4 regions of the Sinorhizobium chiapasense genome follow, and region 2 is predicted to be linked to each of the others. Evidence: predicted binding sites of a transcription regulator. Region 2 holds the regulator's gene; each other region holds the start of a gene.
The links. Region 2 encodes PhoB, which activates phosphate uptake and scavenging genes when phosphate is short. Its sites were predicted from a motif close to TGTCATNNANCTGTCAT; they were not measured.

Region 1 (4,826 bases), on a different replicon from region 2:
GCGACGGGACCTGGTATACGATGACTTGACCCTCTCTGAGAGGGGTTTCGGGGACGCGATGACGGGTCTGAATGATTGTGGCCGCATCGGTTTTTTCGGTCGTCTCGATTCCAGCCACGCGCTTGAAAAATCGGCGGATCGAGACCGCGTTCGTGGCGTCGTCCGCACCCTGGTCGATCACCTTGAGCGTGTCGTTGGGTCCGATGACACTGGCCGTCACTTGTATACCGCCGGTGCCCCATCCGTAGGCGAGCGGCATTTCGCGGCTGCCAAACGGAACCTGCAGGCCGGGAACGGCCATCGCTTTCAAGATGCATCGGCGGATCATCCGTTTGGACTGCTCGTCGAGATAGGCAAAGTTGTAGGCTTGGCGGCCACGCTTGGCCGCATTTTCATGCGCGTCGATCATTCCGCCGCCTCCTTCGTTGACGGGCTGCCGACCTGCTCCTCGCGCAGCTGTCGTATGAACTGCAGGTCACCCTGAAAATCAACGTAGTGAGGCAAGGTCAGATGTGAAACGAACCCAGCCGCCTCGAGATTGTCGGTATGAGAAAGAACGAACTCTTCGTCCTGTGCGGGGTATTTCACATCCTCGCCATATTCACGGGACCGCAATGAGCGATCGACGATCGCCATTCCCATCGCCTTCCGCTCACTCTTTCCAAAGGAGAGCCCGTAGCCCCGCGTGAAGCGTGCCGGCTCGTCGTCCGAGCCTGCAAACAAGTCAAGCATCTGGCATTCGGTGACGGTGATGTCTCCAATCGAAACTGGAAAGCCCAGTTCCTCGGGAACCACTTCGATCGCGACGTCTCCGACCCGGGTTTCGCCGACATAGGGATGGGCTGCGCCATAGCCACGCAGAGCGGAATAAGCCAACCCCACGACAAATCCCTCATCGCCACGGGCAAGATTTTGCAAACGCTGATCGCGACCGGCCGGCAATGCCAGGGGCTCTCGCGTCAGATCGAAAACCGACGCTTTGCCAGGCGCAGGCACTTCTGCCTCGATCAGACCTTCATCGGAGATGCTATCGAAAGCACGTGGACAATTGGCATCGAGCGGGGTCGCAGCCAGTTCCGCCCTTGTCACCTCGGCATCAGCGTTGTCGAGGAGGTCGAAATCAAGCAGTCTATGCGTGTATTCGTAGGTCGAACCGAGGACCTGTCCCCCAGGAACGTCCTTGAAGGTTGCGGAGATCCGTCGCTGGATGGCCATCCGATCCGTCTCGATCGCATTCGACACTGCGAAGCGCGGTAAGGTCGTACGAAACGCCCGGAGGAGGAAGATCGCCTCGACTGCGTCGCCCTGGGCCTGCTTTAATGCCAAGGCCGCAAGCTCTCTATCGTAGACAGAGCCCTCGCACATCACGCGGTCGACGGCGAGACCGAGTTGCTCGGCGATCTGAGAAACGGTAAGTTCGGGAACTTCAGGATCGCCGCGTCTATCCTCTGCGATCAAACGGTGCGAGTTGAGGATAGCCTGCTCGCCGCCTTTTACAGCCACATAGGCCATTTAGATCTCCACCGATATGCTGCGGGGAAGAGCAATGATTGCTTTTCCGGAGGTAAAGAGGACATCGACCCCGATCGGATAAAGCTCCTGATTGAGCTGCCACTCTTCCCAAAACCACGACGGAAGCCCTTCGATGGTGGCCGAAACCTCGTGCTGGATCCCTGGCCCTTGCCATCGAACCGAGGGACCATCCGTAAAGGAGGGCACCTGGACAACAATGGTCGTCGAAGTCTGGGGCTCCAACTCAGTTCCGAGGCGAAACCCTGCTAGGCGTGGCATCGTCGTCGAATCGGCCACGATGGCAAATGCTGCTTCGTCCGCGCCATTGGCGAACGGCGTCCCGCAGTGAAACCCAAGGTAATTACGGACGTCGCCACGATTAGATCGGGAATCGAGCCAGACCGGCGTTTCGAAGTCTGCCAATGTGAGGCAAGCGGAGACGGTCGCCGGCGCGAGCGGCCCAACTGCCGTAGCTACAGAGCCAAGCGTTTGCGGGCGGCCCACATAAGCATAGGCATCCAGAATACGGCGGAACGTGTCTTGGCTGTCGAAAACGGGATTTGTGAATCCGGGCTTGATCCCGGCAGTGTCCATACCGCTGTTCATTCCGGGCTCGTGCCTCGCGCCATTGCAAAAAAGTCGACCTTTGTGGAAGCCGCCTTGCGGCTCTTCAGCTCACGCCGTCTCGCTTGCATCGCTTCAAATTGAGCGACCAATTCGCGACTCTCGGCCGCCCGCTGCAGGAGCGCATCGAAGACTGCCGCCAGTTCCGCATGGCGCTGGTCGCGTCCGAGTACGAAGGCGAACCCCGTCGTGCCCTCGGTTAGCCTCAGGGCACATCGGGTCATCGTGACCTCACCGAGGTTGAACGCACCGCCGGTACCGCCTGCGCGTCCACGCACCAGCACGAGGCCGGTTTCGGGTCGACGCAGCCATTCATATTGAGGAGCGATGGGCAGATCGTTCCACGCACGCTCAAGGTCATCACACTTGGTTCGCGCCAGAACCGCCATCCATCGCCGTCTGTTTTCAATTTGATTGCGCACTTGCATTCGCCGCTTCGATTGCAGGCCTCGGTGGGCCGGGCCTAAGATGATACCTAGATGTCTAGGTATCTGCTTTTTGCAACACTTTGATGACAAGAGGCTGGTTCAGCAGAAAAGTGTTAGTCGGAGCAACAGAAGGAAATGGCCGGCGCTGGTAGGCTGAACCCGCGAATGAAGCTCCCTTCCCGTTCGCCAGCAATCTCGTTTAGTCATCGGCTTCTATCAGGTATTCATATCTGTCGGCTCGTATGACGCCGAAGGCGTATTTGATAGGTAATCCATCCGGAGCCACATCGACATTGGTCTCGAAGAGCACCGGGCTGGACGATGATATTCGCAACAGACGGGCCTCTTGCTGGGTGGGCCTTCGGGCGGTAATCCGCGTCCATTTTCGCTTGTATTTCGGAATGCCACAGCGCTTCAGGGCCGCAGTCGGAGAGTTCAGCCCCTCGAACGCCGTGGCGAGACCAGGAACTCGCTCGACCGGAAAATAGGCCGTCCCGGTCGCCAGGGGCCAATCGTTGATGAACGAAGTCGTCCTGACGGCCGTCACGAGCGCCGAGGGCGCAATCTTCAAATGCGTCGCAATATCCGGTTCGACAGAGATCTCGTTGATCGACAAGATCTCCCGCTTGACCGACTTGTTCTGGCCAAGAAGTTTGAACGTAAATCTCGGATCACTGCCCAAGGTGTGCGAAATGAAATCGTCGGCAACGAAGGTACCGACACCATGTTGCACGCGCAGAGCTCCTTCAGACTCCAAAATCTTGATGGCGTTTCGAACGGTGTGGCGATTGACGCCAAATCGTTCTGCCAAAGCCAGGTCCCCAGGCAGGCGACCGTTCTCGAAGGCTCCTGCATGGATATCGCTGAGTATTCCGGAGCGAACCACTTCCCAACGTTTCATTAAGCACCACTTCAACTGCCGATACGACTATTGCATTCCCCAAAATGGGTGCAGGAAACCCTGTTTACCCGAAAAGCGGCCGATCAGGAAACATCTCTGTGGATAGCCCAAGGATGGATGCAAGCGTCGGCGCAAGGCGTGTGGCTTCAGCTCCTTCCGCCACCGCACTTGGCAGACCGGCCCCGGACATAATGCAGATACGATCGTCCGCAGGCATGCCTGGTCGAAATCCATGGGTGGCTTTGTATTTCGGTCGACCGAGCGGTTGGTCAGCCGGATGCCCGGCTGGCACTAGTTCGAAATCATGCTGCGGCGGAGCCACGAAAGTAGCAATGCGCTCGCGAAGTTCTACCGGCAAATGTGCATCATTCCAAGGTTCCGCCCCCACGGCGGCGAGCCTTCGCGTAACCTCCGCACGATCGGCATCGTTGTCGACCAGGACGTGCAGCGTCGCACCCTCAGTGCAAAACGTTTTTCCGGGAATAACCAGCTCAGGCAGGATCGAAGTGTTGATGTTACCGTGACCGTGATCGCTGGTAATCGCGATCACGTAGTCGTCGAGCCGGCCGGATCGGCGCAAGGCGTCCAGGCAAAGTCCAACGAGAGAGTCGGCAAAGGCAATAGAGAAATGGGCCTCTTCGCTCTCGCAGCCGAACTCATGCTGGAACATGTCCGGGGCATTAATTTCGGTGACGACCAGATCAGGCGGTTCTTTAGAACCGATCAGCCTTGCGGCGACGGAGACGGTCAATTGGTCGTCGATGAGCGTCGCAGTGACCCGAGAGACGAGATCCGGCCTTGCGGACTCCTGAACGAAGGAAGGCAGGGGAACACCTGCCAAGCGACCGCGCGGATCTTTGACTCTCAGGAGGTAGGGGGCACTGCCGTCGATCGGAACCTTGGTGAAACCGGGGCCGCGCATCCAACTGGGCGGAACATAGACGGAGGTATCTTCCGGGTCGATGAGAGCATGCCCGACGCAGGCCACGTCCAGGCCCGCGCGTGAAGCAAAGGTTGCAATTGTCGGCACAAGAAGATGCTCCACCTCGGCCGCGATGAATGCTCCGTCGATCAGAACGCGATTACCAAAAACCCCGTGCCTGTCTGCATCGACACCTGTGAGGATGGAAGCCCGACCCGGCATGGAGGTCGCCGGTACGGCGGAACGCATCCGGCGAACGCGATATCCGCTGTCGGCCAGAGCAGATAAATTCGGGAGCCTCTCCCGATGGTTCTCAAGATAGTCCGAGTTCACGCCGTCGATCATGATCAACAGGAGTTTACGACGCTTCATTTCAATCTCACCCCTTCAAATCGAAAGATTTTTGTTTGATGCAGGCCGTCCAGTGCCCTGGCGCAAC
Region 2 (4,826 bases):
CCTCGACCCGACGAAGCGGCCCCTGCTCAAGCAGGCGACGGATATGATCTCCCCCAGCGTGCGCACGCAGCTGCGCAACATGGTGGTTGCCGACCCGTCGCTGATCGGCAAGACCGTCCCGGTCACAATGCTTGCCGAGGCTAATATCGACTCCGCCTTCAAGGGTCAGATCGACCTGTCGGTGGATGAGGGCAGGCGCAGGGTCAAGGACCAGCAGGTCGCCTGGATGAGCCAGCTTGCCGATGCCGGCGTGCTCAAAAAGAGCTTCAACACCGGCATCTTCACGTTCGGTGCGTCGAGCCGCCCGGAAGCGGCGGGCGTCGGTGTCGCACTCGTCGGATCGCTCTACATGATGCTGATCGTGCTGGTCCTGGCGCTGCCGATCGGGGTCGCCGCCTCGATCTATCTCGAGGAGTTCGCGCCGAAGAACCGCCTCACCGATCTGATCGAAGTCAACATCAACAATCTCGCGGCCGTACCGTCGATCGTTTACGGTCTTCTCGGCCTTGCCGTCTTCATCAACTTCGCCGGCATGCCGCGTTCGGCGGCCCTCGTGGGCGGTTTCGTGCTGACGCTGATGACGCTGCCGACGATCATCATCGCCACGCGTGCGGCACTCAAGGCCGTGCCGCCTTCGATCCGTTCCGCGGCACTCGGTCTCGGTGCGTCGAGGATGCAGACGATCTTCCACCATGTGCTGCCGCTCGCCATGCCGGGCATTCTGACCGGCACGATTATCGGCCTTGCGCATGCACTTGGCGAAACGGCGCCGCTGCTCTTGATCGGCATGGTGGCCTTCGTCGTCGATTTTCCTGGATCGCCGCTGGAACCCTCCACGGCACTGCCGGTGCAGATCTACATGTGGGCAAATGAGCCGGAACGCGCCTTCGTGGAGCGGACGTCTGGAGCGATCATCATTCTCCTGATCTTCCTCGTCTTCATGAACCTGGGCGCAATTCTCTTGCGGCGTCGCTTTGAGCGCCGCTGGTAGTGGGGTAAGGACTATGAACATGATGTCGGAAGCTGCAGTGGAAAAAGCTCTGGATCTGAAAATGAATACGGTGCCCTACAAGATGATCGGCAAGGATGTGTCGGTCTACTACGGCGAGAAGCGCGCGCTCTTCGACGTCAATCTCAATATCCGTGAAAACACCGTCACAGCCTTGATCGGTCCGTCGGGCTGCGGCAAGTCGACGTTCCTGCGCACCTTGAACCGCATGAACGATACGATCGAGCACTGCCGGGTTACCGGCAAGATTACGCTGGACGAGGACGACATTTACGATCCGTCGATCGACGTCGTGGAACTGCGCGCGCGCGTCGGCATGGTTTTCCAGAAGCCGAACCCGTTCCCGAAATCGATCTACGACAACGTCGCCTATGGCCCTCGCATTCACGGCCTCGCCCGCACGAAAGCGGATTTCGACGAAATCGTCGAAACGAGCCTGCAGAAGGCCGGCCTTTTCAACGAGGTCAAGGATCGCCTGCAAGAGCCGGGCACCGGCCTTTCCGGCGGCCAGCAGCAGCGCCTATGCATTGCGCGTGCCGTTGCGGTCAGCCCCGAAGTGATCCTGATGGACGAGCCCTGTTCGGCGCTCGATCCGATCGCCACCGCGAAGGTCGAGGAACTCATCCACGAACTGCGCGCCAACTTCACGATCGTTATCGTGACCCATTCGATGCAGCAGGCCGCGCGCGTTTCGCAGCGCACCGCCATGTTCCATCTCGGCAATCTCGTCGAGGAGAACGATACGGACAAGATGTTCACCAATCCCGATGACCAGCGCACGCAGGACTACATCATGGGTCGGTTCGGTTAAGCCAGGCGACTAGAGCATCCCGCTTTCAAGTGGAATCGCTGAAAGCGGATAAGATGCTCTAGAATCTAAGCGCTGGAGCGTCCTTTGTGGGTTCATTGAGCGCATGGCGTTCCAGTCAACCGGGTTACGAATTCAAGGAACGAAACATGTCATCCACACACATCATGTCGGCATTTGACGACGAGCTTAAATATCTGACGCGCCGCGTCTCGGAAATGGGTGGGCAGGCCGAACAGATGGTGGCGGATTCCGTCCGGGCGCTGGTGAATTCCGACCTGGCGCTGGCGCAGAAGGTGATTTCCGACGACGCGATCCTCGACGACGCCGAGCGACAAATCGGTGAGAAGGCGATCGTAACCATCGCCAAGCGCCAGCCGGTCGCATCCGACCTGCGCGAGATCATGGGGTCCATTCGAATTGCGGCGGACCTGGAGCGCGTTGGCGACCTCGGCAAGAACACCGCCAAGCGCGTGATCGCGGTCGCCGGATCCGGCATCCCGCGCAAGCTCGCGCGTGGCCTGGAGCATCTGGCGGAGCTGGCCCTGGTCCAGCTCAAGGAGGTGCTCGACGTCTACGCCTCTCGCTCGCCGGAAAAGGCGAACCGCATCCGCGAGCGCGATGAAGAGATCGACGCGATCTATACGTCGCTTTTCCGCGAACTGCTGACCTATATGATGGAAGATCCGCGCAACATCACCCCGTGCACGCATCTGCTCTTCTGCGCCAAGAACATCGAGCGTATCGGCGACCACGCGACCAACATTGCCGAAACGATCTATTACATGGCGACGGGCGCCCAGCCGCAGGGTGAGCGGCCGAAGGACGATAATACGTCGACGCTGGGCTCAGTAACGGACTAGAGCATCCCGCTTTCAAGTGGAATCACTGGAAGCGGATAAGATGCTCTAGAATCAAAGTGCTAGAGCGTCCTTTGTGCGTTCATTTTGAACGCACGGCGCTCTAGGGCGCCCGAGAGCCCGATAGCCGCATGCCTTGGTTTGCATGCGTTAATCTTGTCCGGTCGCGATCTTTCGCGGCCCACAGAGTGTCGCGGTGGCATGATGGCACCCGCGCGTGGGAAGGAGCATGACCGAATGTTGCCGAAGATAGCTGTTGTCGAGGACGAGGAGGCGCTGAGCGTCCTCCTGCGCTACAATCTCGAGGCCGAAGGTTTCGACGTCGATACGATCTTGCGCGGAGATGAAGCTGAAATCCGCCTTCAGGAGCGGCTGCCCGATCTCCTGATCCTCGACTGGATGCTGCCCGGCGTCTCCGGCATCGAACTTTGCCGCCGACTGCGGCAGCGGCCGGAAACGGAGCGCCTGCCGATCATCATGCTGACCGCGCGTGGCGAGGAAAGCGAGCGGGTTCGTGGTCTCGCTACCGGCGCGGACGACTATGTCGTCAAGCCGTTTTCGACACCGGAACTGATGGCGAGGGTGAAGGCGATGCTCAGGCGTGCCAAGCCCGAGGTGCTTTCGACGGTGTTGCGTTGCGGCGACATCGAGCTCGATCGCGAGACGCACCGCGTCCACAGACGCAGCCGCGAAGTCCGGCTCGGACCGACGGAGTTCCGGCTCCTGGAGTTCCTGATGTCCTCGCCAGGGCGCGTCTTCTCGCGTTCGCAGCTGCTCGACGGCGTCTGGGGACATGACATCTATGTCGACGAGCGCACCGTGGATGTGCATGTCGGCCGTCTGCGCAAGGCGCTGAATTTCTCGAACATGCCCGATGTCATTCGCACCGTGCGCGGCGCCGGCTATTCGCTTGAAAGCTGAAGGCCGGCGGCCATCCTTCGATGGACATCAAAAAAAGGGGCGTCACCGCCCCTTTTTCAATTGCGTTCGCGCGAGGCCGGTCAGCGCATGCGCCGGCGTTCGCCGGAAGGCTGATAGGCGAGCCGCGTGTGATAGCTGCAATAGGGCGACGATTCCGGTGAGTCGTTGCCGCAGAAATGGAACTCCTCCTTCAGGGGGTCGCCGATCGGCCACTTGCAGGTGCGCTCCGTGAGTTCCGTCAGGCCGAGGCGTCGCGACATCGGGACGACGACGTTCGGTGCGAGTTCGAGGTCCTGATCGGCGACGAGATCGACTTCGATCTCTTCCTTGAGGACAGTGGCGCCAGCGGTGCGGGTGACGGTGCGGGTGGCGACGCGCGCGGCATAGTTCGGCGCCCGGGGGGCCGACGTGGTGCGCTTCGGGCGTGCGGCAGTGGTCGCGCCGCCGGCCTTGGCTCGGCCCGGCAAGCTCAACCGGTGAACCTTGCCGATCACGGCGTTGCGGCTTACGCCGCCCAGTTGTGCCGCAATCTGGCTGGCGCTCAAGCCCTCGGACCACAGCTTCTTCAGTTTCTCCACCCGCTCGTCAGTCCAGTTCATTTCTGCACTCTCCGTTCTCGGCGTTGGATGGCAGAATCCATCACCACGCTCCGGAAAAACTCCGGAGCTGCAACGCGATAACTCTTTTGGTGACTAGGTCCGCCGCATGCGTCTAGTAATTGAATATTAACCTACTGGCAGGGTGACTCCGTGGCAAGAGTCGCGGGAATCGCGCCGAATCGATTTCGGAGTTTTCCCCAACTTGCTGGCTGGCCGTTGCATTTTTGCAAGCCCCCGCTGGAGGTTTTTTCGCACATCGGAATCCGCGCGTTCAAGCTCGCTGCAAGCCTTGGTTTTGTTGACATTGCGGTGCGAAATAGGAATAGTGCCTGCGCCGCCGAAAGGCGGCATTTTTGATTTTTATCGGACACGATCGCCCGATATTGATGCCAACAGGACGGAAGGAGAAGTTCGCCATGGCCGCAACAACGCCGCTCTACGACACCTACATGCGTGCGCCGTTGCGTTTCGAGCGAGGCGAGGGCGTCTGGCTTATTGCCGAGGACGGCTCGCGCTATCTCGATTTTGCCGCCGGCGTTGCCGTGAACTCGCTCGGCCATGCCCATCCGCACCTCGTCGAGGCGCTGAAGGCGCAGGCGGACAAGGTCTGGCATCTTTCCAACCTCTAT
Region 3 (4,826 bases), 1.6 Mb from region 2:
GGCGGCGAAAATCATGTTGCATGCGCCAGCGGGCCCGTTCGGCCAGTTTTTCGGCAAACAGCGAATGATTGGAACCATGCATGCGGTATGCCCCGAGGCAATCGTCGGTGGCCTGGACCCGTCCATGCAGCGGCGCCACAGTTGCTAGATAGCCATCGGCGCCTTGCCTGAATTTTCCCTCCGGCATCGGCATCACTGCTTCCAGGGCCGAACGGGCGAAGGCGAGGCCGCTGGTGACCGTCGTCTGATAACGACCGCGATGAAACAGTTTTGGCGTCACGTCGCCCGTATCGAAGGGCTGCTCCGGCGGCGGGAAGACATCCATTACCTTTTCTCGTTGATCGACGAGATGGAGCCTGAACTGAAATTGTACGGTCGAGGCGTCCCATGCACTAACGACCTCGGATACCGCAGTCGGATAGAGATAGTCGTCGGCGTCCAGAAAGAACACGATGTCGCCGGAGCTCGCGGCAAAACCGGTGTTGAAGGCCGCCGCGTGTCCGCCGTTTGCCGGACGCAAACAGGCGCGGATCCTGTCACCGTACGATCGAATGATCTCTGGCGACTCATCGGACGAGGCATCGTCGACGACGATAACTTCGGTGCGCGGGTAATCTTGGGCCAAGGCGCTGTCGACACAGCGCCTGAGAAAGCGCGCGTAGTTATAGTTGGTGATGATGATGGATACAGAAGTTTGGTTCAGCAATGCCTGCCCTCGCTCTGATCCCCGCTTTTCGCTTCGATTACTCATGCTGAGTGTAAGCGGCCGGTCGCCGGCATCTCGCCTGGAGACGATAAGGCATTCGTCCGCCAACCAGGCGGCCGGTACCAACCTCTAAAGGAAACCGCGGGTAGATTTCCTCCGGCGCAGCGGTGCTCGAAACGGCAGGTTGCTGCCTTGCACCATTGCGCGATTTTCCACGCTTCAAGGGAAGCGCCGCGGCGTAGTAACTGCACCTATTGTGTTGACAATAGGGCCTTGCCGGATCGGCGCGGGATGCCGATGGGCTCGGCAGCGTTTCGACGTTGCGCGCTTCCGTGGTCCATCTTTCTTTGCATGATGCGCTTCCGTCGCTTCGGGACGATCGGTTCAGGCCGGTTCTGAGCCGCCAACTTCGTTAATCTGTCACGCAAATCACCTAATAGGCGGCCATCCACGGACTTCCGGAGCATGCGCCATGCGTTACGCCATTTGTTTCACCCCGCCTATGGGGGACCCGCTGTCGGCAGTGGCCGCCAGCTGGCTTGGGCGGAATGTCTATTCGGATGAGCCGACGGAACTGCCTTCTGTTGCCGGATTGAGCGTTTCGGAGATCGCCTTCCATACGGCAGCACCCCGCCGCTTCGGCTTTCATGCCATGATCATGGCGCCGTTCTGCCTCAACCCGGCGACGGACGAAGCCGATCTGCTGAAGGCGCTGATGCATTTCGCCAGCGCCGAAACGCCTTTCGAAATCGCGCGAATTGAGGTTGCCCGGTTCAGCCAGTGCTGGGGGTTGGTGCCGCAGGTGCCGAGCCACGAAATGCATCTGCTCGCCGCTCGTGTCGTGCAGACATTCGACAGGTTTCGCGCGCCGATAAGCGAGGACGAGATCGAACGGTGCGATCCGGACCGGCTGACTGCGCCGCAATTCAGCAACCTTCATCGCTGGGGCGATCCCTATGTGATGGACGAGTATCGTTTTCACATGAAGCTGACGGGTGCCTTGAATCCGGAAACCGCCCGGCGCATGGAGGCGCCCCTGCGTGAGCTTTTCGAGCCGCATCTGGAAAAGCCGTTGGCTGTCGGCAGCCTTGCGCTGTTCATCGAGCAGGATCCGGGCTCTCCGATGCGGGTTCATTCTCAGCATCCGCTTGGCAAGATTTTCGCCCGTCTGCGCGACGGCACGGCGAAACGGCCGTCCACCGAAAACCTGACTGAAGGTCGCGTCGCCAGACCCATCCCCTTGATCATGGCCTCCTTGCTTGCGGGCTGCTAGAGGCCCTCGCAAACCGTCAATTTCATCTCGACAATCCGGTTCGCGGTGCTACCGTTCCGGAAAAAGTCGAGGGGTGATTTGATGGCAGCGACTTCCTATCCGCGCGATCTCATGGGCTATGGGCGGACGCCGCCGCAGGTGCGTTGGCCGGGCGATGCGCACATCGCGGTGCAGTTCGTCCTGAACTACGAGGAGGGGGGCGAAAGCTGCATTCTCGATGGCGATCCGGCGTCGGAATGCCTGCTGTCGGAGATTGTCGGCGCGCAGCCCTGGCCGGGCCAGCGCAATCTCAACATGGAATCGATCTATGAGTATGGCGCTCGTGCCGGCTTCTGGCGCCTGTGGCGCCTGTTCACGAGCCGCGGTGTCACGCTCACGGTCTACGGCGTGACGCTTGCGATGGCGCGCAACCCGGAGGCAGTCGCGGCGATGAAGGAGGCGGGCTGGGAGATCGCCAGTCACGGGCTGCGCTGGCTCGAATACAAGGATTTCCCGGAGGAGGTCGAGCGTGAGCACATCCGCGAGGTCGTCCGCCTGCATACGGAACTGACGGGTGAGCGGCCGCTCGGCATCTATCAGGGCAAGCCCTCGGTCAACACGTTGAAGCTCGTGCTGGAGGAGGGCGGTTTTCTCTATTCCTGCGATTCCTATGCGGACGAGCTTCCCTACTGGGTTCCTGGATTGGCCGCCGACAAGCCGCATCTCATCATTCCCTATACGCTCGACGCCAACGACATGCGCTTTGCCACCAATCAGGGATTCAATTCCGGCGACCAGTTCTTTACCTATCTCAAAGACACGTTCGACGTGCTCTATACGGAGGGCGAGGAAGGCAGCCCGAAGATGATGAACATCGGCCTGCATTGCCGCCTCGTCGGTCGGCCCGGCCGCGCTGCCGCACTCGCCCGCTTCATCGACTACGTCATGTCCCACGACAAGGTCTGGATACCGCGCCGCATCGACATTGCGCGCCATTGGTACGATCATCACAAGCCGGAAGGTGTGCGCTGATGTCCGAAAGGGAGGCCTTCGTCAGCCGCTTCGGCGGTGTTTTCGAGCATTCGCCATGGGTGGCGGAGCGCGCCTACGACCGCGCCGCTTCCGCCGGGCTGACGGCGGGCAACATCCATTCGGCGCTTTGCTGCGCCTTCCGCGCGGCGTCGCCCGCCGAACGCCGCGCCGTCCTCAAGGCCCATCCGGATCTTGCCGGCAAGCTTGCGATTGCCGGCAAGCTGACCGCCGACTCCCGGGCCGAGCAGGCGTCCGCCGGACTGGACCGCCTTTCACCCGAAGAGCATCAGCGATTCACCGCGCTCAACGCCGCCTACACGAAGAAGTTCGGGTTTCCCTTCATCATTGCGGTCAAGGGGCTGACGAAGGACGACATTCTTGCCGCTTTCGAAAGGCGGATTGACAATTCGGCGGAAGAAGAATTTGAAACCGCCTGCGCGCAGGTGGAGCAGATCGCCCGGCTGCGGCTCAGATCCATGCTGCCCGGAGATGAAGATGTCTGAGAGTGCCGTTCGTGACTTGTCCGCCTCGGCGTCGTACCAGGCACCCGTGTGCCGCGGAGCCGAAGCCTGATGCCGCGCCTGCTTCCGATCGAACCCCTGACGAAGGAAGCTTTCGCACCGTTCGGCAGCGTCATCGAAGCGGACCCGGCCTCGATGCGCTTCATCAATGGCGGCAACACCGAACGCTTTCACGCCGTTGCGCGGGCCGACGTTACGGGCGAGGGCGCCGGCGTCATCATCAACATCTTTCGCGGTCAGCCGCGCGCCTTTCCCTATGCCGTCACGATGATGGAGCGCCATCCGCTCGGAAGCCAGAGCTTTTCGCCGCTCGACGACCGTCCATGGCTCGCGGTGGTGGCCGAGGATGACGGCGGGCGCCCGGGCAGACCCCGGGTGTTCCTGGCGAGCGGACGGCAGGGGGTCAATTATGGCCGCAACGTCTGGCATCATCCGCTGATGTCGGTCGAAGCGGTGAGCGATTTCATCGTCGTCGACCGCGAAGGTCCCGGCAACAATCTGGAAGAATTCTTCTACGACGAACCCTTCGTCATCCCTGTTCCCTTCTGAAGGAAATGAAGCGATGAGCAAGACTGGCCGCTTGACGACCCATGTGCTCGACACCGCGCTCGGCAGACCGGCGGAGGGCCTGAGGATCGATCTTTATTGGCTGGAAGGCGAGGAGCGGCAATTGATCCGCACGGTCCACACGAACAGCGACGGGCGCGTCGACGGGCCGATGGTCGAAGGCGTGGCCTTCATGGCCGGCAATTACGAACTGGTCTTCCACGCCGGCGACTATCTCCGGGCAACAGGCGTCGTCCTTCCGAAGCCGGCCTTCCTCGACCTCATCCCGTTGCGCTTCGGGATCGCCGATCCCGGAAGCCACTATCACGTGCCGCTGCTGCTCTCGCCCTACGGCTACTCGACCTATCGCGGAAGCTGACGCAGAACCTTGAATTGGAGCGGGATGCGGGCGGAAAACCGCGCGCACTTTTCCTCATCCCGCTCTATTCCGCGAGAATATCGCGGCTCACGTCGGTGATGTTGCGCTTGCCGCAGAGTGCCATGGTGATGTCCATCTCCTTGCGGATGATGTCGAGCGCGAGCGTCACGCCCTCCTTGCCCATGGCGCCGAGACCGTAGAGGAAGGGGCGGCCGATAAACGTCCCTTGCGCACCGAGGGCGATGGCCTTCAGCACATCCTGGCCCGAGCGGATGCCGCCATCGATATGGACCTCGATCTGGTGTCCGACCGCATCGACGATGCGCGGCAGCATGCTGATCGACGACGGTGCGCCGTCGAGCTGGCGGCCGCCGTGGTTCGAAACGACAA
Region 4 (4,826 bases), 400 kb from region 2:
AGGATTTCTTCGACACGCTCAGCGACTGATACCGGTTCGAAAGCGGCGGAATTTCAAGGCACCGCCGTCCACGACCGAAAGACTCTTGGGGCGCTTCACCGTTTCGTTGAAACAGTGAAACGCCCCAACTCTTTTGAACCGGCGCTATCCCTACAGCCCCGTGCGTCTTATCGGATGCGCACAGGTCGCTGTAGCACTTTGAATTGCTGCATGTCTTTGTCCTTAAATCGAGGTCGATTTAAGGACAAAGACATGCACCAGAATCGATCAGCCAAACAAGCCGGCAGCGAAGTAGGAAAGGGCGGCGATCACGGCAGCCGCCGGCATGGTGATCACCCAGGCAATAACGATGTTGCCGGCCAGCCCCCAGCGCACGGCCGAGACGCGCCGTGCCGATCCGACGCCGACGATGGCACCGGTGATCGTGTGGGTGGTCGAGACCGGAATGCCGAGCCAGGTGGCACCGAACAGGGTGATGGCGCCGCCCGTTTCGGCGCAGAAACCCTGCATCGGGTTGAGTTTGGTGATCTTCGATCCCATGGTGTGGACGATCCTCCAGCCGCCGAACAGCGTGCCAAGCGCGATCGCCGCCTGGCAGGTGATCACCACCCAGAAGGGCACGTAGAATTCCGACCCGAGATAGCCTTGGGAAAAGAGCAGCACGGCGATAATGCCCATGGTCTTCTGTGCGTCGTTGCCGCCGTGCCCAAGCGAATAGAACGAGGCGGAAACGAACTGCAGAACCCGGAACGTACTGTCGACCGCAAACGGCGTCTGGCGAACAAAGAGCCAGGACACGATCAGCACGAGGAATAGCGCCAGAAAAAAGCCGATGGCAGGCGACATGACGATCGCCCCGGCCGTCTTCAGGAGACCGTGCCAGACGATCGCGCTGAAGCCGGTCCTGGCGAGGCCCGCGCCAACCAGGCCGCCGACGAGCGCATGGGAGGAACTCGAAGGAATCCCGAACAGCCAGGTGACGATGTTCCAGACGATCGCACCCGTCAACGCCGCAAAGATCACCTGCGGCGTGACGATACCCGGGTCGATGATGCCGGTCCCGAGCGTCTCAGCCACGTGCAGCCCGAAGAACAGGAAGGCGATGAAGTTGAAGAAGGCCGCCCACAGGACCGCATACTGCGGCCTCAAGACGCGGGTCGAGACAATGGTCGCGATCGAGTTGGCCGCGTCGTGCAATCCGTTGAGGAAATCGAAGAACAGGGCGACGGCGATGAGCCCCACGAGCAGCGGGAAAGCGAGCGTCACATCCATCAGACGTTCTCGATCACGATGCCGCTGATTTCGTTCGCCACATCCTCGAAGCGATCGACGACTTTCTCCAGCTCGCCGTAGATTTCGCTGCCGATGATGTAAGCCATGGGATTGGTGGCGCCATGGCGCTGGAACAGGTCCTTGAGCCCCTGGTCGTGCAGCTCGTCGGAACGACCCTCGACGCGGGTCACCTCCTCGGCAATGGTGCTGAGGCGCTGGGCATTCGCACCGATCCGGTTGAGCAGGGGTATGGCCTCGGCAACGAGATGGGCCGCCTGCACCACCGCGGCACCCATTTCCTGCATGCCGGGATCGAAGCTTTTCTGCTCGTAGAGCCGGATCGTTTTCACCGTCTTGTGCATCATGTCGATCGCGTCATCCATCGACTGGATGAGATCCTTGATGTCACCACGGTCGAAGGGTGTGATGAAGCTCCGGCGCACCGCGAGCAGGACTTCGCGGGTGATCTCGTCGGCCTCGTGCTCGAGCGCGATGATGCGATCGCAATGGCGATCGATGTCCGGTCCCCCGGCAAGCAAGGCATTCAGCGCTTCCGCCGCTCCCATGACTGTGCGCGAGTGTTGTGCAAAGAGATCAAAGAATCGATCCTCGCGGGGAAGAAGCTTGCGAAACAGGCCAAGCATTGCAGATCCATCTGTCGATTGTCACAAAACTGTCATATTGCACCGACTCGCCCAGGGAAAGCTCTCAAGTGGACAAAAACCGAAGCTTCCCCGGCGATTTCGCGCCCGAGGAACAGCGATGCGGGTGGACGCCGCCTTTTGCCGCTTGCCCTCTTCGCGCGCGGGGCGCGGCTGGCGGGTGGGGGCAGATGCCCTTTCGCCTTGCCTTGGCCTCGCTTTCGGCCTACCTGACAGAAACGTCGAATCCGGACCCGAGATGCCGCACAAGGTCTTCCTCAACCGCCTGAAACTGACTGACTTTCGCAACTACGCGACGCTGGCGCTCGACCTTGACGCGCGCCATGTCGTGCTGACCGGCGAGAATGGCGCGGGCAAGACGAACCTTATGGAAGCGGTTTCGTTTCTCTCGCCCGGCCGTGGCCTGCGCCGTGCGGCCTATGCCGACGTTGCGCGGGTTGGAGCGACCGACGGATTCTCGGTCTTTGCAGCAGTCGATGGCATGGAAGGGCCTGTGGAAATCGGCACGGGCACCGCCGGCACCGAGGATGGCCAAGCGCGCCGCCTGCGGCTCAACGGTACGCCCGCGAAGACCGTGGACGAGTTGACCGACCATCTGCGCGTGCTCTGGCTGACGCCGGCGATGGATGGTCTCTTCACCGGCCCGTCCACCGATCGCAGGCGGTTTCTCGACCGCCTGGTGCTCTCGCTCGACCCCGGGCACGGGCGGCGCGCCAGTGAGTTCGAACGCGCGATGCGAAGCCGCAACCGGTTGCTGACGGAGTTTCGGCCGGACCCCGCCTGGCTTTCGGCGATCGAGCGCGAAATGGCCGGGCTCGGAGTGTCCATGGCGCTGGCGCGCCTCGAAATGCTGGGCCTCTTGACAGCGCTTGTCGAGCGAAGCCAAACCGAGGGCACATTTCCTTCCGCGACGCTGGCGCTCTCGGGCTTTCTCGACGATCTCCACGGCCTGCCGGCCTACGATCTCGAAGAGCGGTACCTGGCGATGCTGCTGGAAGGCCGCGGCCGCGACGCCGCGGCCGGCCGCACGCTGGATGGTCCGCATCGCAGCGATCTCCTCATTCGCCACCGCGAAAAGAACATGGAAGCCGAACGATGCTCGACCGGTGAGCAGAAGGCGCTGCTGGTCGGCCTTGTGCTCGCCCATGCTCGGCTTGTCGGCGACATGACAGGCCATGCGCCGGTGTTGCTGCTCGACGAAATCGCTGCCCATCTCGACGAAGGGCGGCGGGCGGCGCTCTTCGACCTTGTCGACCGCCTTGGCGGTCAGGCCTTCATGACCGGAACCGATCGGACCATGTTTGCGGCGCTTGGCGAACGCGGCCGCTTTCTCACCGTTGCCAACGGGCATGTTTCCGGGTGAGATTCACTTTGGAATGGATGCGAGGGCGCGCCAGCGATCTTCCATCAAAACCATCATGGTCTGTCGAAAGGGGCTCCGAATGACGATCGACGCAAAGCTCGACACCGCGGAAATCGCCCGTTACGCGCGCCACATCGTCTTGCCGGAGGTGGGTGGTGCGGGGCAGCAGAAGCTAAAGGCGGCGCGCGTGCTCGTCATCGGCGCGGGCGGCCTCGGCGCGCCCGTGCTGCAGTACCTTGCCGCTGCCGGCGTCGGAACGCTCGGCGTCATCGACGACGATGTCGTGTCGCTGTCGAACCTGCAGCGGCAGGTCATTCACGCAACCGCGGATATCGGCCGGCCCAAGGTCGAAAGCGCCGTGCTGGCGATCAATGCGCTCAATCCCCACGTGACGGCCACGATGCATCACACGCGGCTCGAGGCCGGAAACGCCGAGGAGATCTTTCGCCACTACCACCTCGTCATCGATGGTTCGGACAATTTCGACACGCGTTATCTGGCGGCAGACACGGCCGACGCGGTGCAAGTTCCGCTGGTCACCGGGGCCGTCGGCCGCTTCGACGGGTCCGTCACCGTGCTGAAACCCTACGAAACCGACGCCGAGGGCCATCCAAACCCGTCTTATCGCGACCTCTTTCCCGCCCCTCCCCCGCCGGGCGTGGTTCCCTCCTGCGCCGAGGCCGGCGTGCTGGGCGCCTTGACCGGCGTCATCGGCACGCTGCAGGCGATGGAGGCGATCAAACTCATCACCGGGATCGGCGAGCCGCTCGTCGGCCGGCTGTTGCTCTACGATGCGCTCGCGGCGCAGTTCAGCACGATCCGGTATCGGCGTGGCGCGGCTTGAGGGCACCATGAGAGTGATCCGCATCGACGGTCGCTTCGATCGCTTTGAAGAACTGCTGGCACTGATCCTTGCATCCTTTGCCTATATGGATGCACGGATCGATCCGCCTTCTTCTGCGCATGCGCTGACTCCGGAAGCACTCCGTCGAAAGGCAGAAGACGAGATTGCCTTTGTCGCCCTCGCCGAGCGCCATCTCGTCGGCTGCGTGTTCTGCAGGCCGGAACCGGATTGCCTTTACATCGGCAAGCTCGCTGTCGCGCCCCCGTCACAGCGCAAGGGCGCGGGGCGTCTGCTCCTCGCCGCGGCCGAAGAAACGGCGCGCGAACTCAAACTTCCCGCCCTGCGGCTGCAGACGCGCATCGAGCTTTCCGAGAACCACGCGACGTTCGCTGCCTGGGGTTTCGTCGAGACCGGCCACACCGCTCATTCCGGCTTCACGCGGCCGACCTCGATCGACATGCGGAAAGTCGTTTAGTGCTGCCAAGCAGCGTCCAGCTGCGGCCACCTTTGCCCCTCACCCTAACCCTCTCCCCGCACGCGGGGAGAGGGGACTCAGGCGCCGCGGCATACACCTTCTCCCCGCCTGCGGGGAGAAGGTGCCGGCAGGCGGATGAGGGGCAAAACCGCTTTCTAATCCCGCCCCGGCAACACGCGATCCGGCGGACGGTGGCCGTCGAAGAAGGTG

Region 1: a site for PhoB is predicted at 2,637-2,653, ahead of phnG (phosphonate C-P lyase system protein PhnG). Genes of this name have one in related genera too.
Region 3: a site for PhoB is predicted at 1,114-1,130, ahead of RB548_RS13805 (DUF1045 domain-containing protein). Genes of this name have one in related genera too.
Region 4: a site for PhoB is predicted at 1,936-1,952, ahead of RB548_RS19425 (DUF47 domain-containing protein). Genes of this name have one in related genera too.

Annotation. Positions count from the first base shown of each region.
Region 1 is NZ_CP133151.1:352,628-357,453, forward strand. Features, by position in the region: gene RB548_RS24335 (alpha-D-ribose 1-methylphosphonate 5-phosphate C-P-lyase PhnJ) at 1-409, opposite strand, end outside; gene RB548_RS24340 (carbon-phosphorus lyase complex subunit PhnI) at 406-1,512, opposite strand; gene phnH (phosphonate C-P lyase system protein PhnH) at 1,513-2,118, opposite strand; gene phnG (phosphonate C-P lyase system protein PhnG) at 2,115-2,525, opposite strand; gene phnF (phosphonate metabolism transcriptional regulator PhnF) at 2,764-3,465, opposite strand; gene RB548_RS24360 (alkaline phosphatase family protein) at 3,530-4,732, opposite strand; gene RB548_RS24365 (ABC transporter ATP-binding protein) at 4,767-4,826, opposite strand, start outside.
Region 2 is NZ_CP133148.1:155,309-160,134, forward strand. Features, by position in the region: gene pstA (phosphate ABC transporter permease PstA) at 1-991, shown strand, start outside; gene pstB (phosphate ABC transporter ATP-binding protein PstB) at 1,005-1,820, shown strand; gene phoU (phosphate signaling complex protein PhoU) at 1,967-2,680, shown strand; gene phoB (phosphate regulon transcriptional regulator PhoB) at 2,915-3,598, shown strand; gene RB548_RS00740 (GcrA family cell cycle regulator) at 3,679-4,197, opposite strand; gene RB548_RS00745 (aspartate aminotransferase family protein) at 4,614-4,826, shown strand, end outside.
Region 3 is NZ_CP133148.1:2,852,407-2,857,232, reverse strand. Features, by position in the region: gene RB548_RS13810 (glycosyltransferase family 2 protein) at 1-751, opposite strand, end outside; gene RB548_RS13805 (DUF1045 domain-containing protein) at 1,179-1,979, shown strand; gene puuE (allantoinase PuuE) at 2,061-2,990, shown strand; gene uraD (2-oxo-4-hydroxy-4-carboxy-5-ureidoimidazoline decarboxylase) at 2,990-3,493, shown strand; gene RB548_RS13790 (ureidoglycolate lyase) at 3,563-4,060, shown strand; gene uraH (hydroxyisourate hydrolase) at 4,074-4,436, shown strand; gene RB548_RS13780 (alpha-hydroxy acid oxidase) at 4,501-4,826, opposite strand, start outside.
Region 4 is NZ_CP133148.1:4,094,048-4,098,873, reverse strand. Features, by position in the region: gene dnaJ (molecular chaperone DnaJ) at 1-29, shown strand, start outside; gene RB548_RS19430 (inorganic phosphate transporter) at 268-1,272, opposite strand; gene RB548_RS19425 (DUF47 domain-containing protein) at 1,272-1,916, opposite strand; gene recF (DNA replication/repair protein RecF) at 2,173-3,297, shown strand; gene RB548_RS19415 (molybdopterin-synthase adenylyltransferase MoeB) at 3,377-4,141, shown strand; gene RB548_RS19410 (GNAT family N-acetyltransferase) at 4,149-4,616, shown strand; gene RB548_RS19405 (2-hydroxyacid dehydrogenase) at 4,772-4,826, opposite strand, start outside.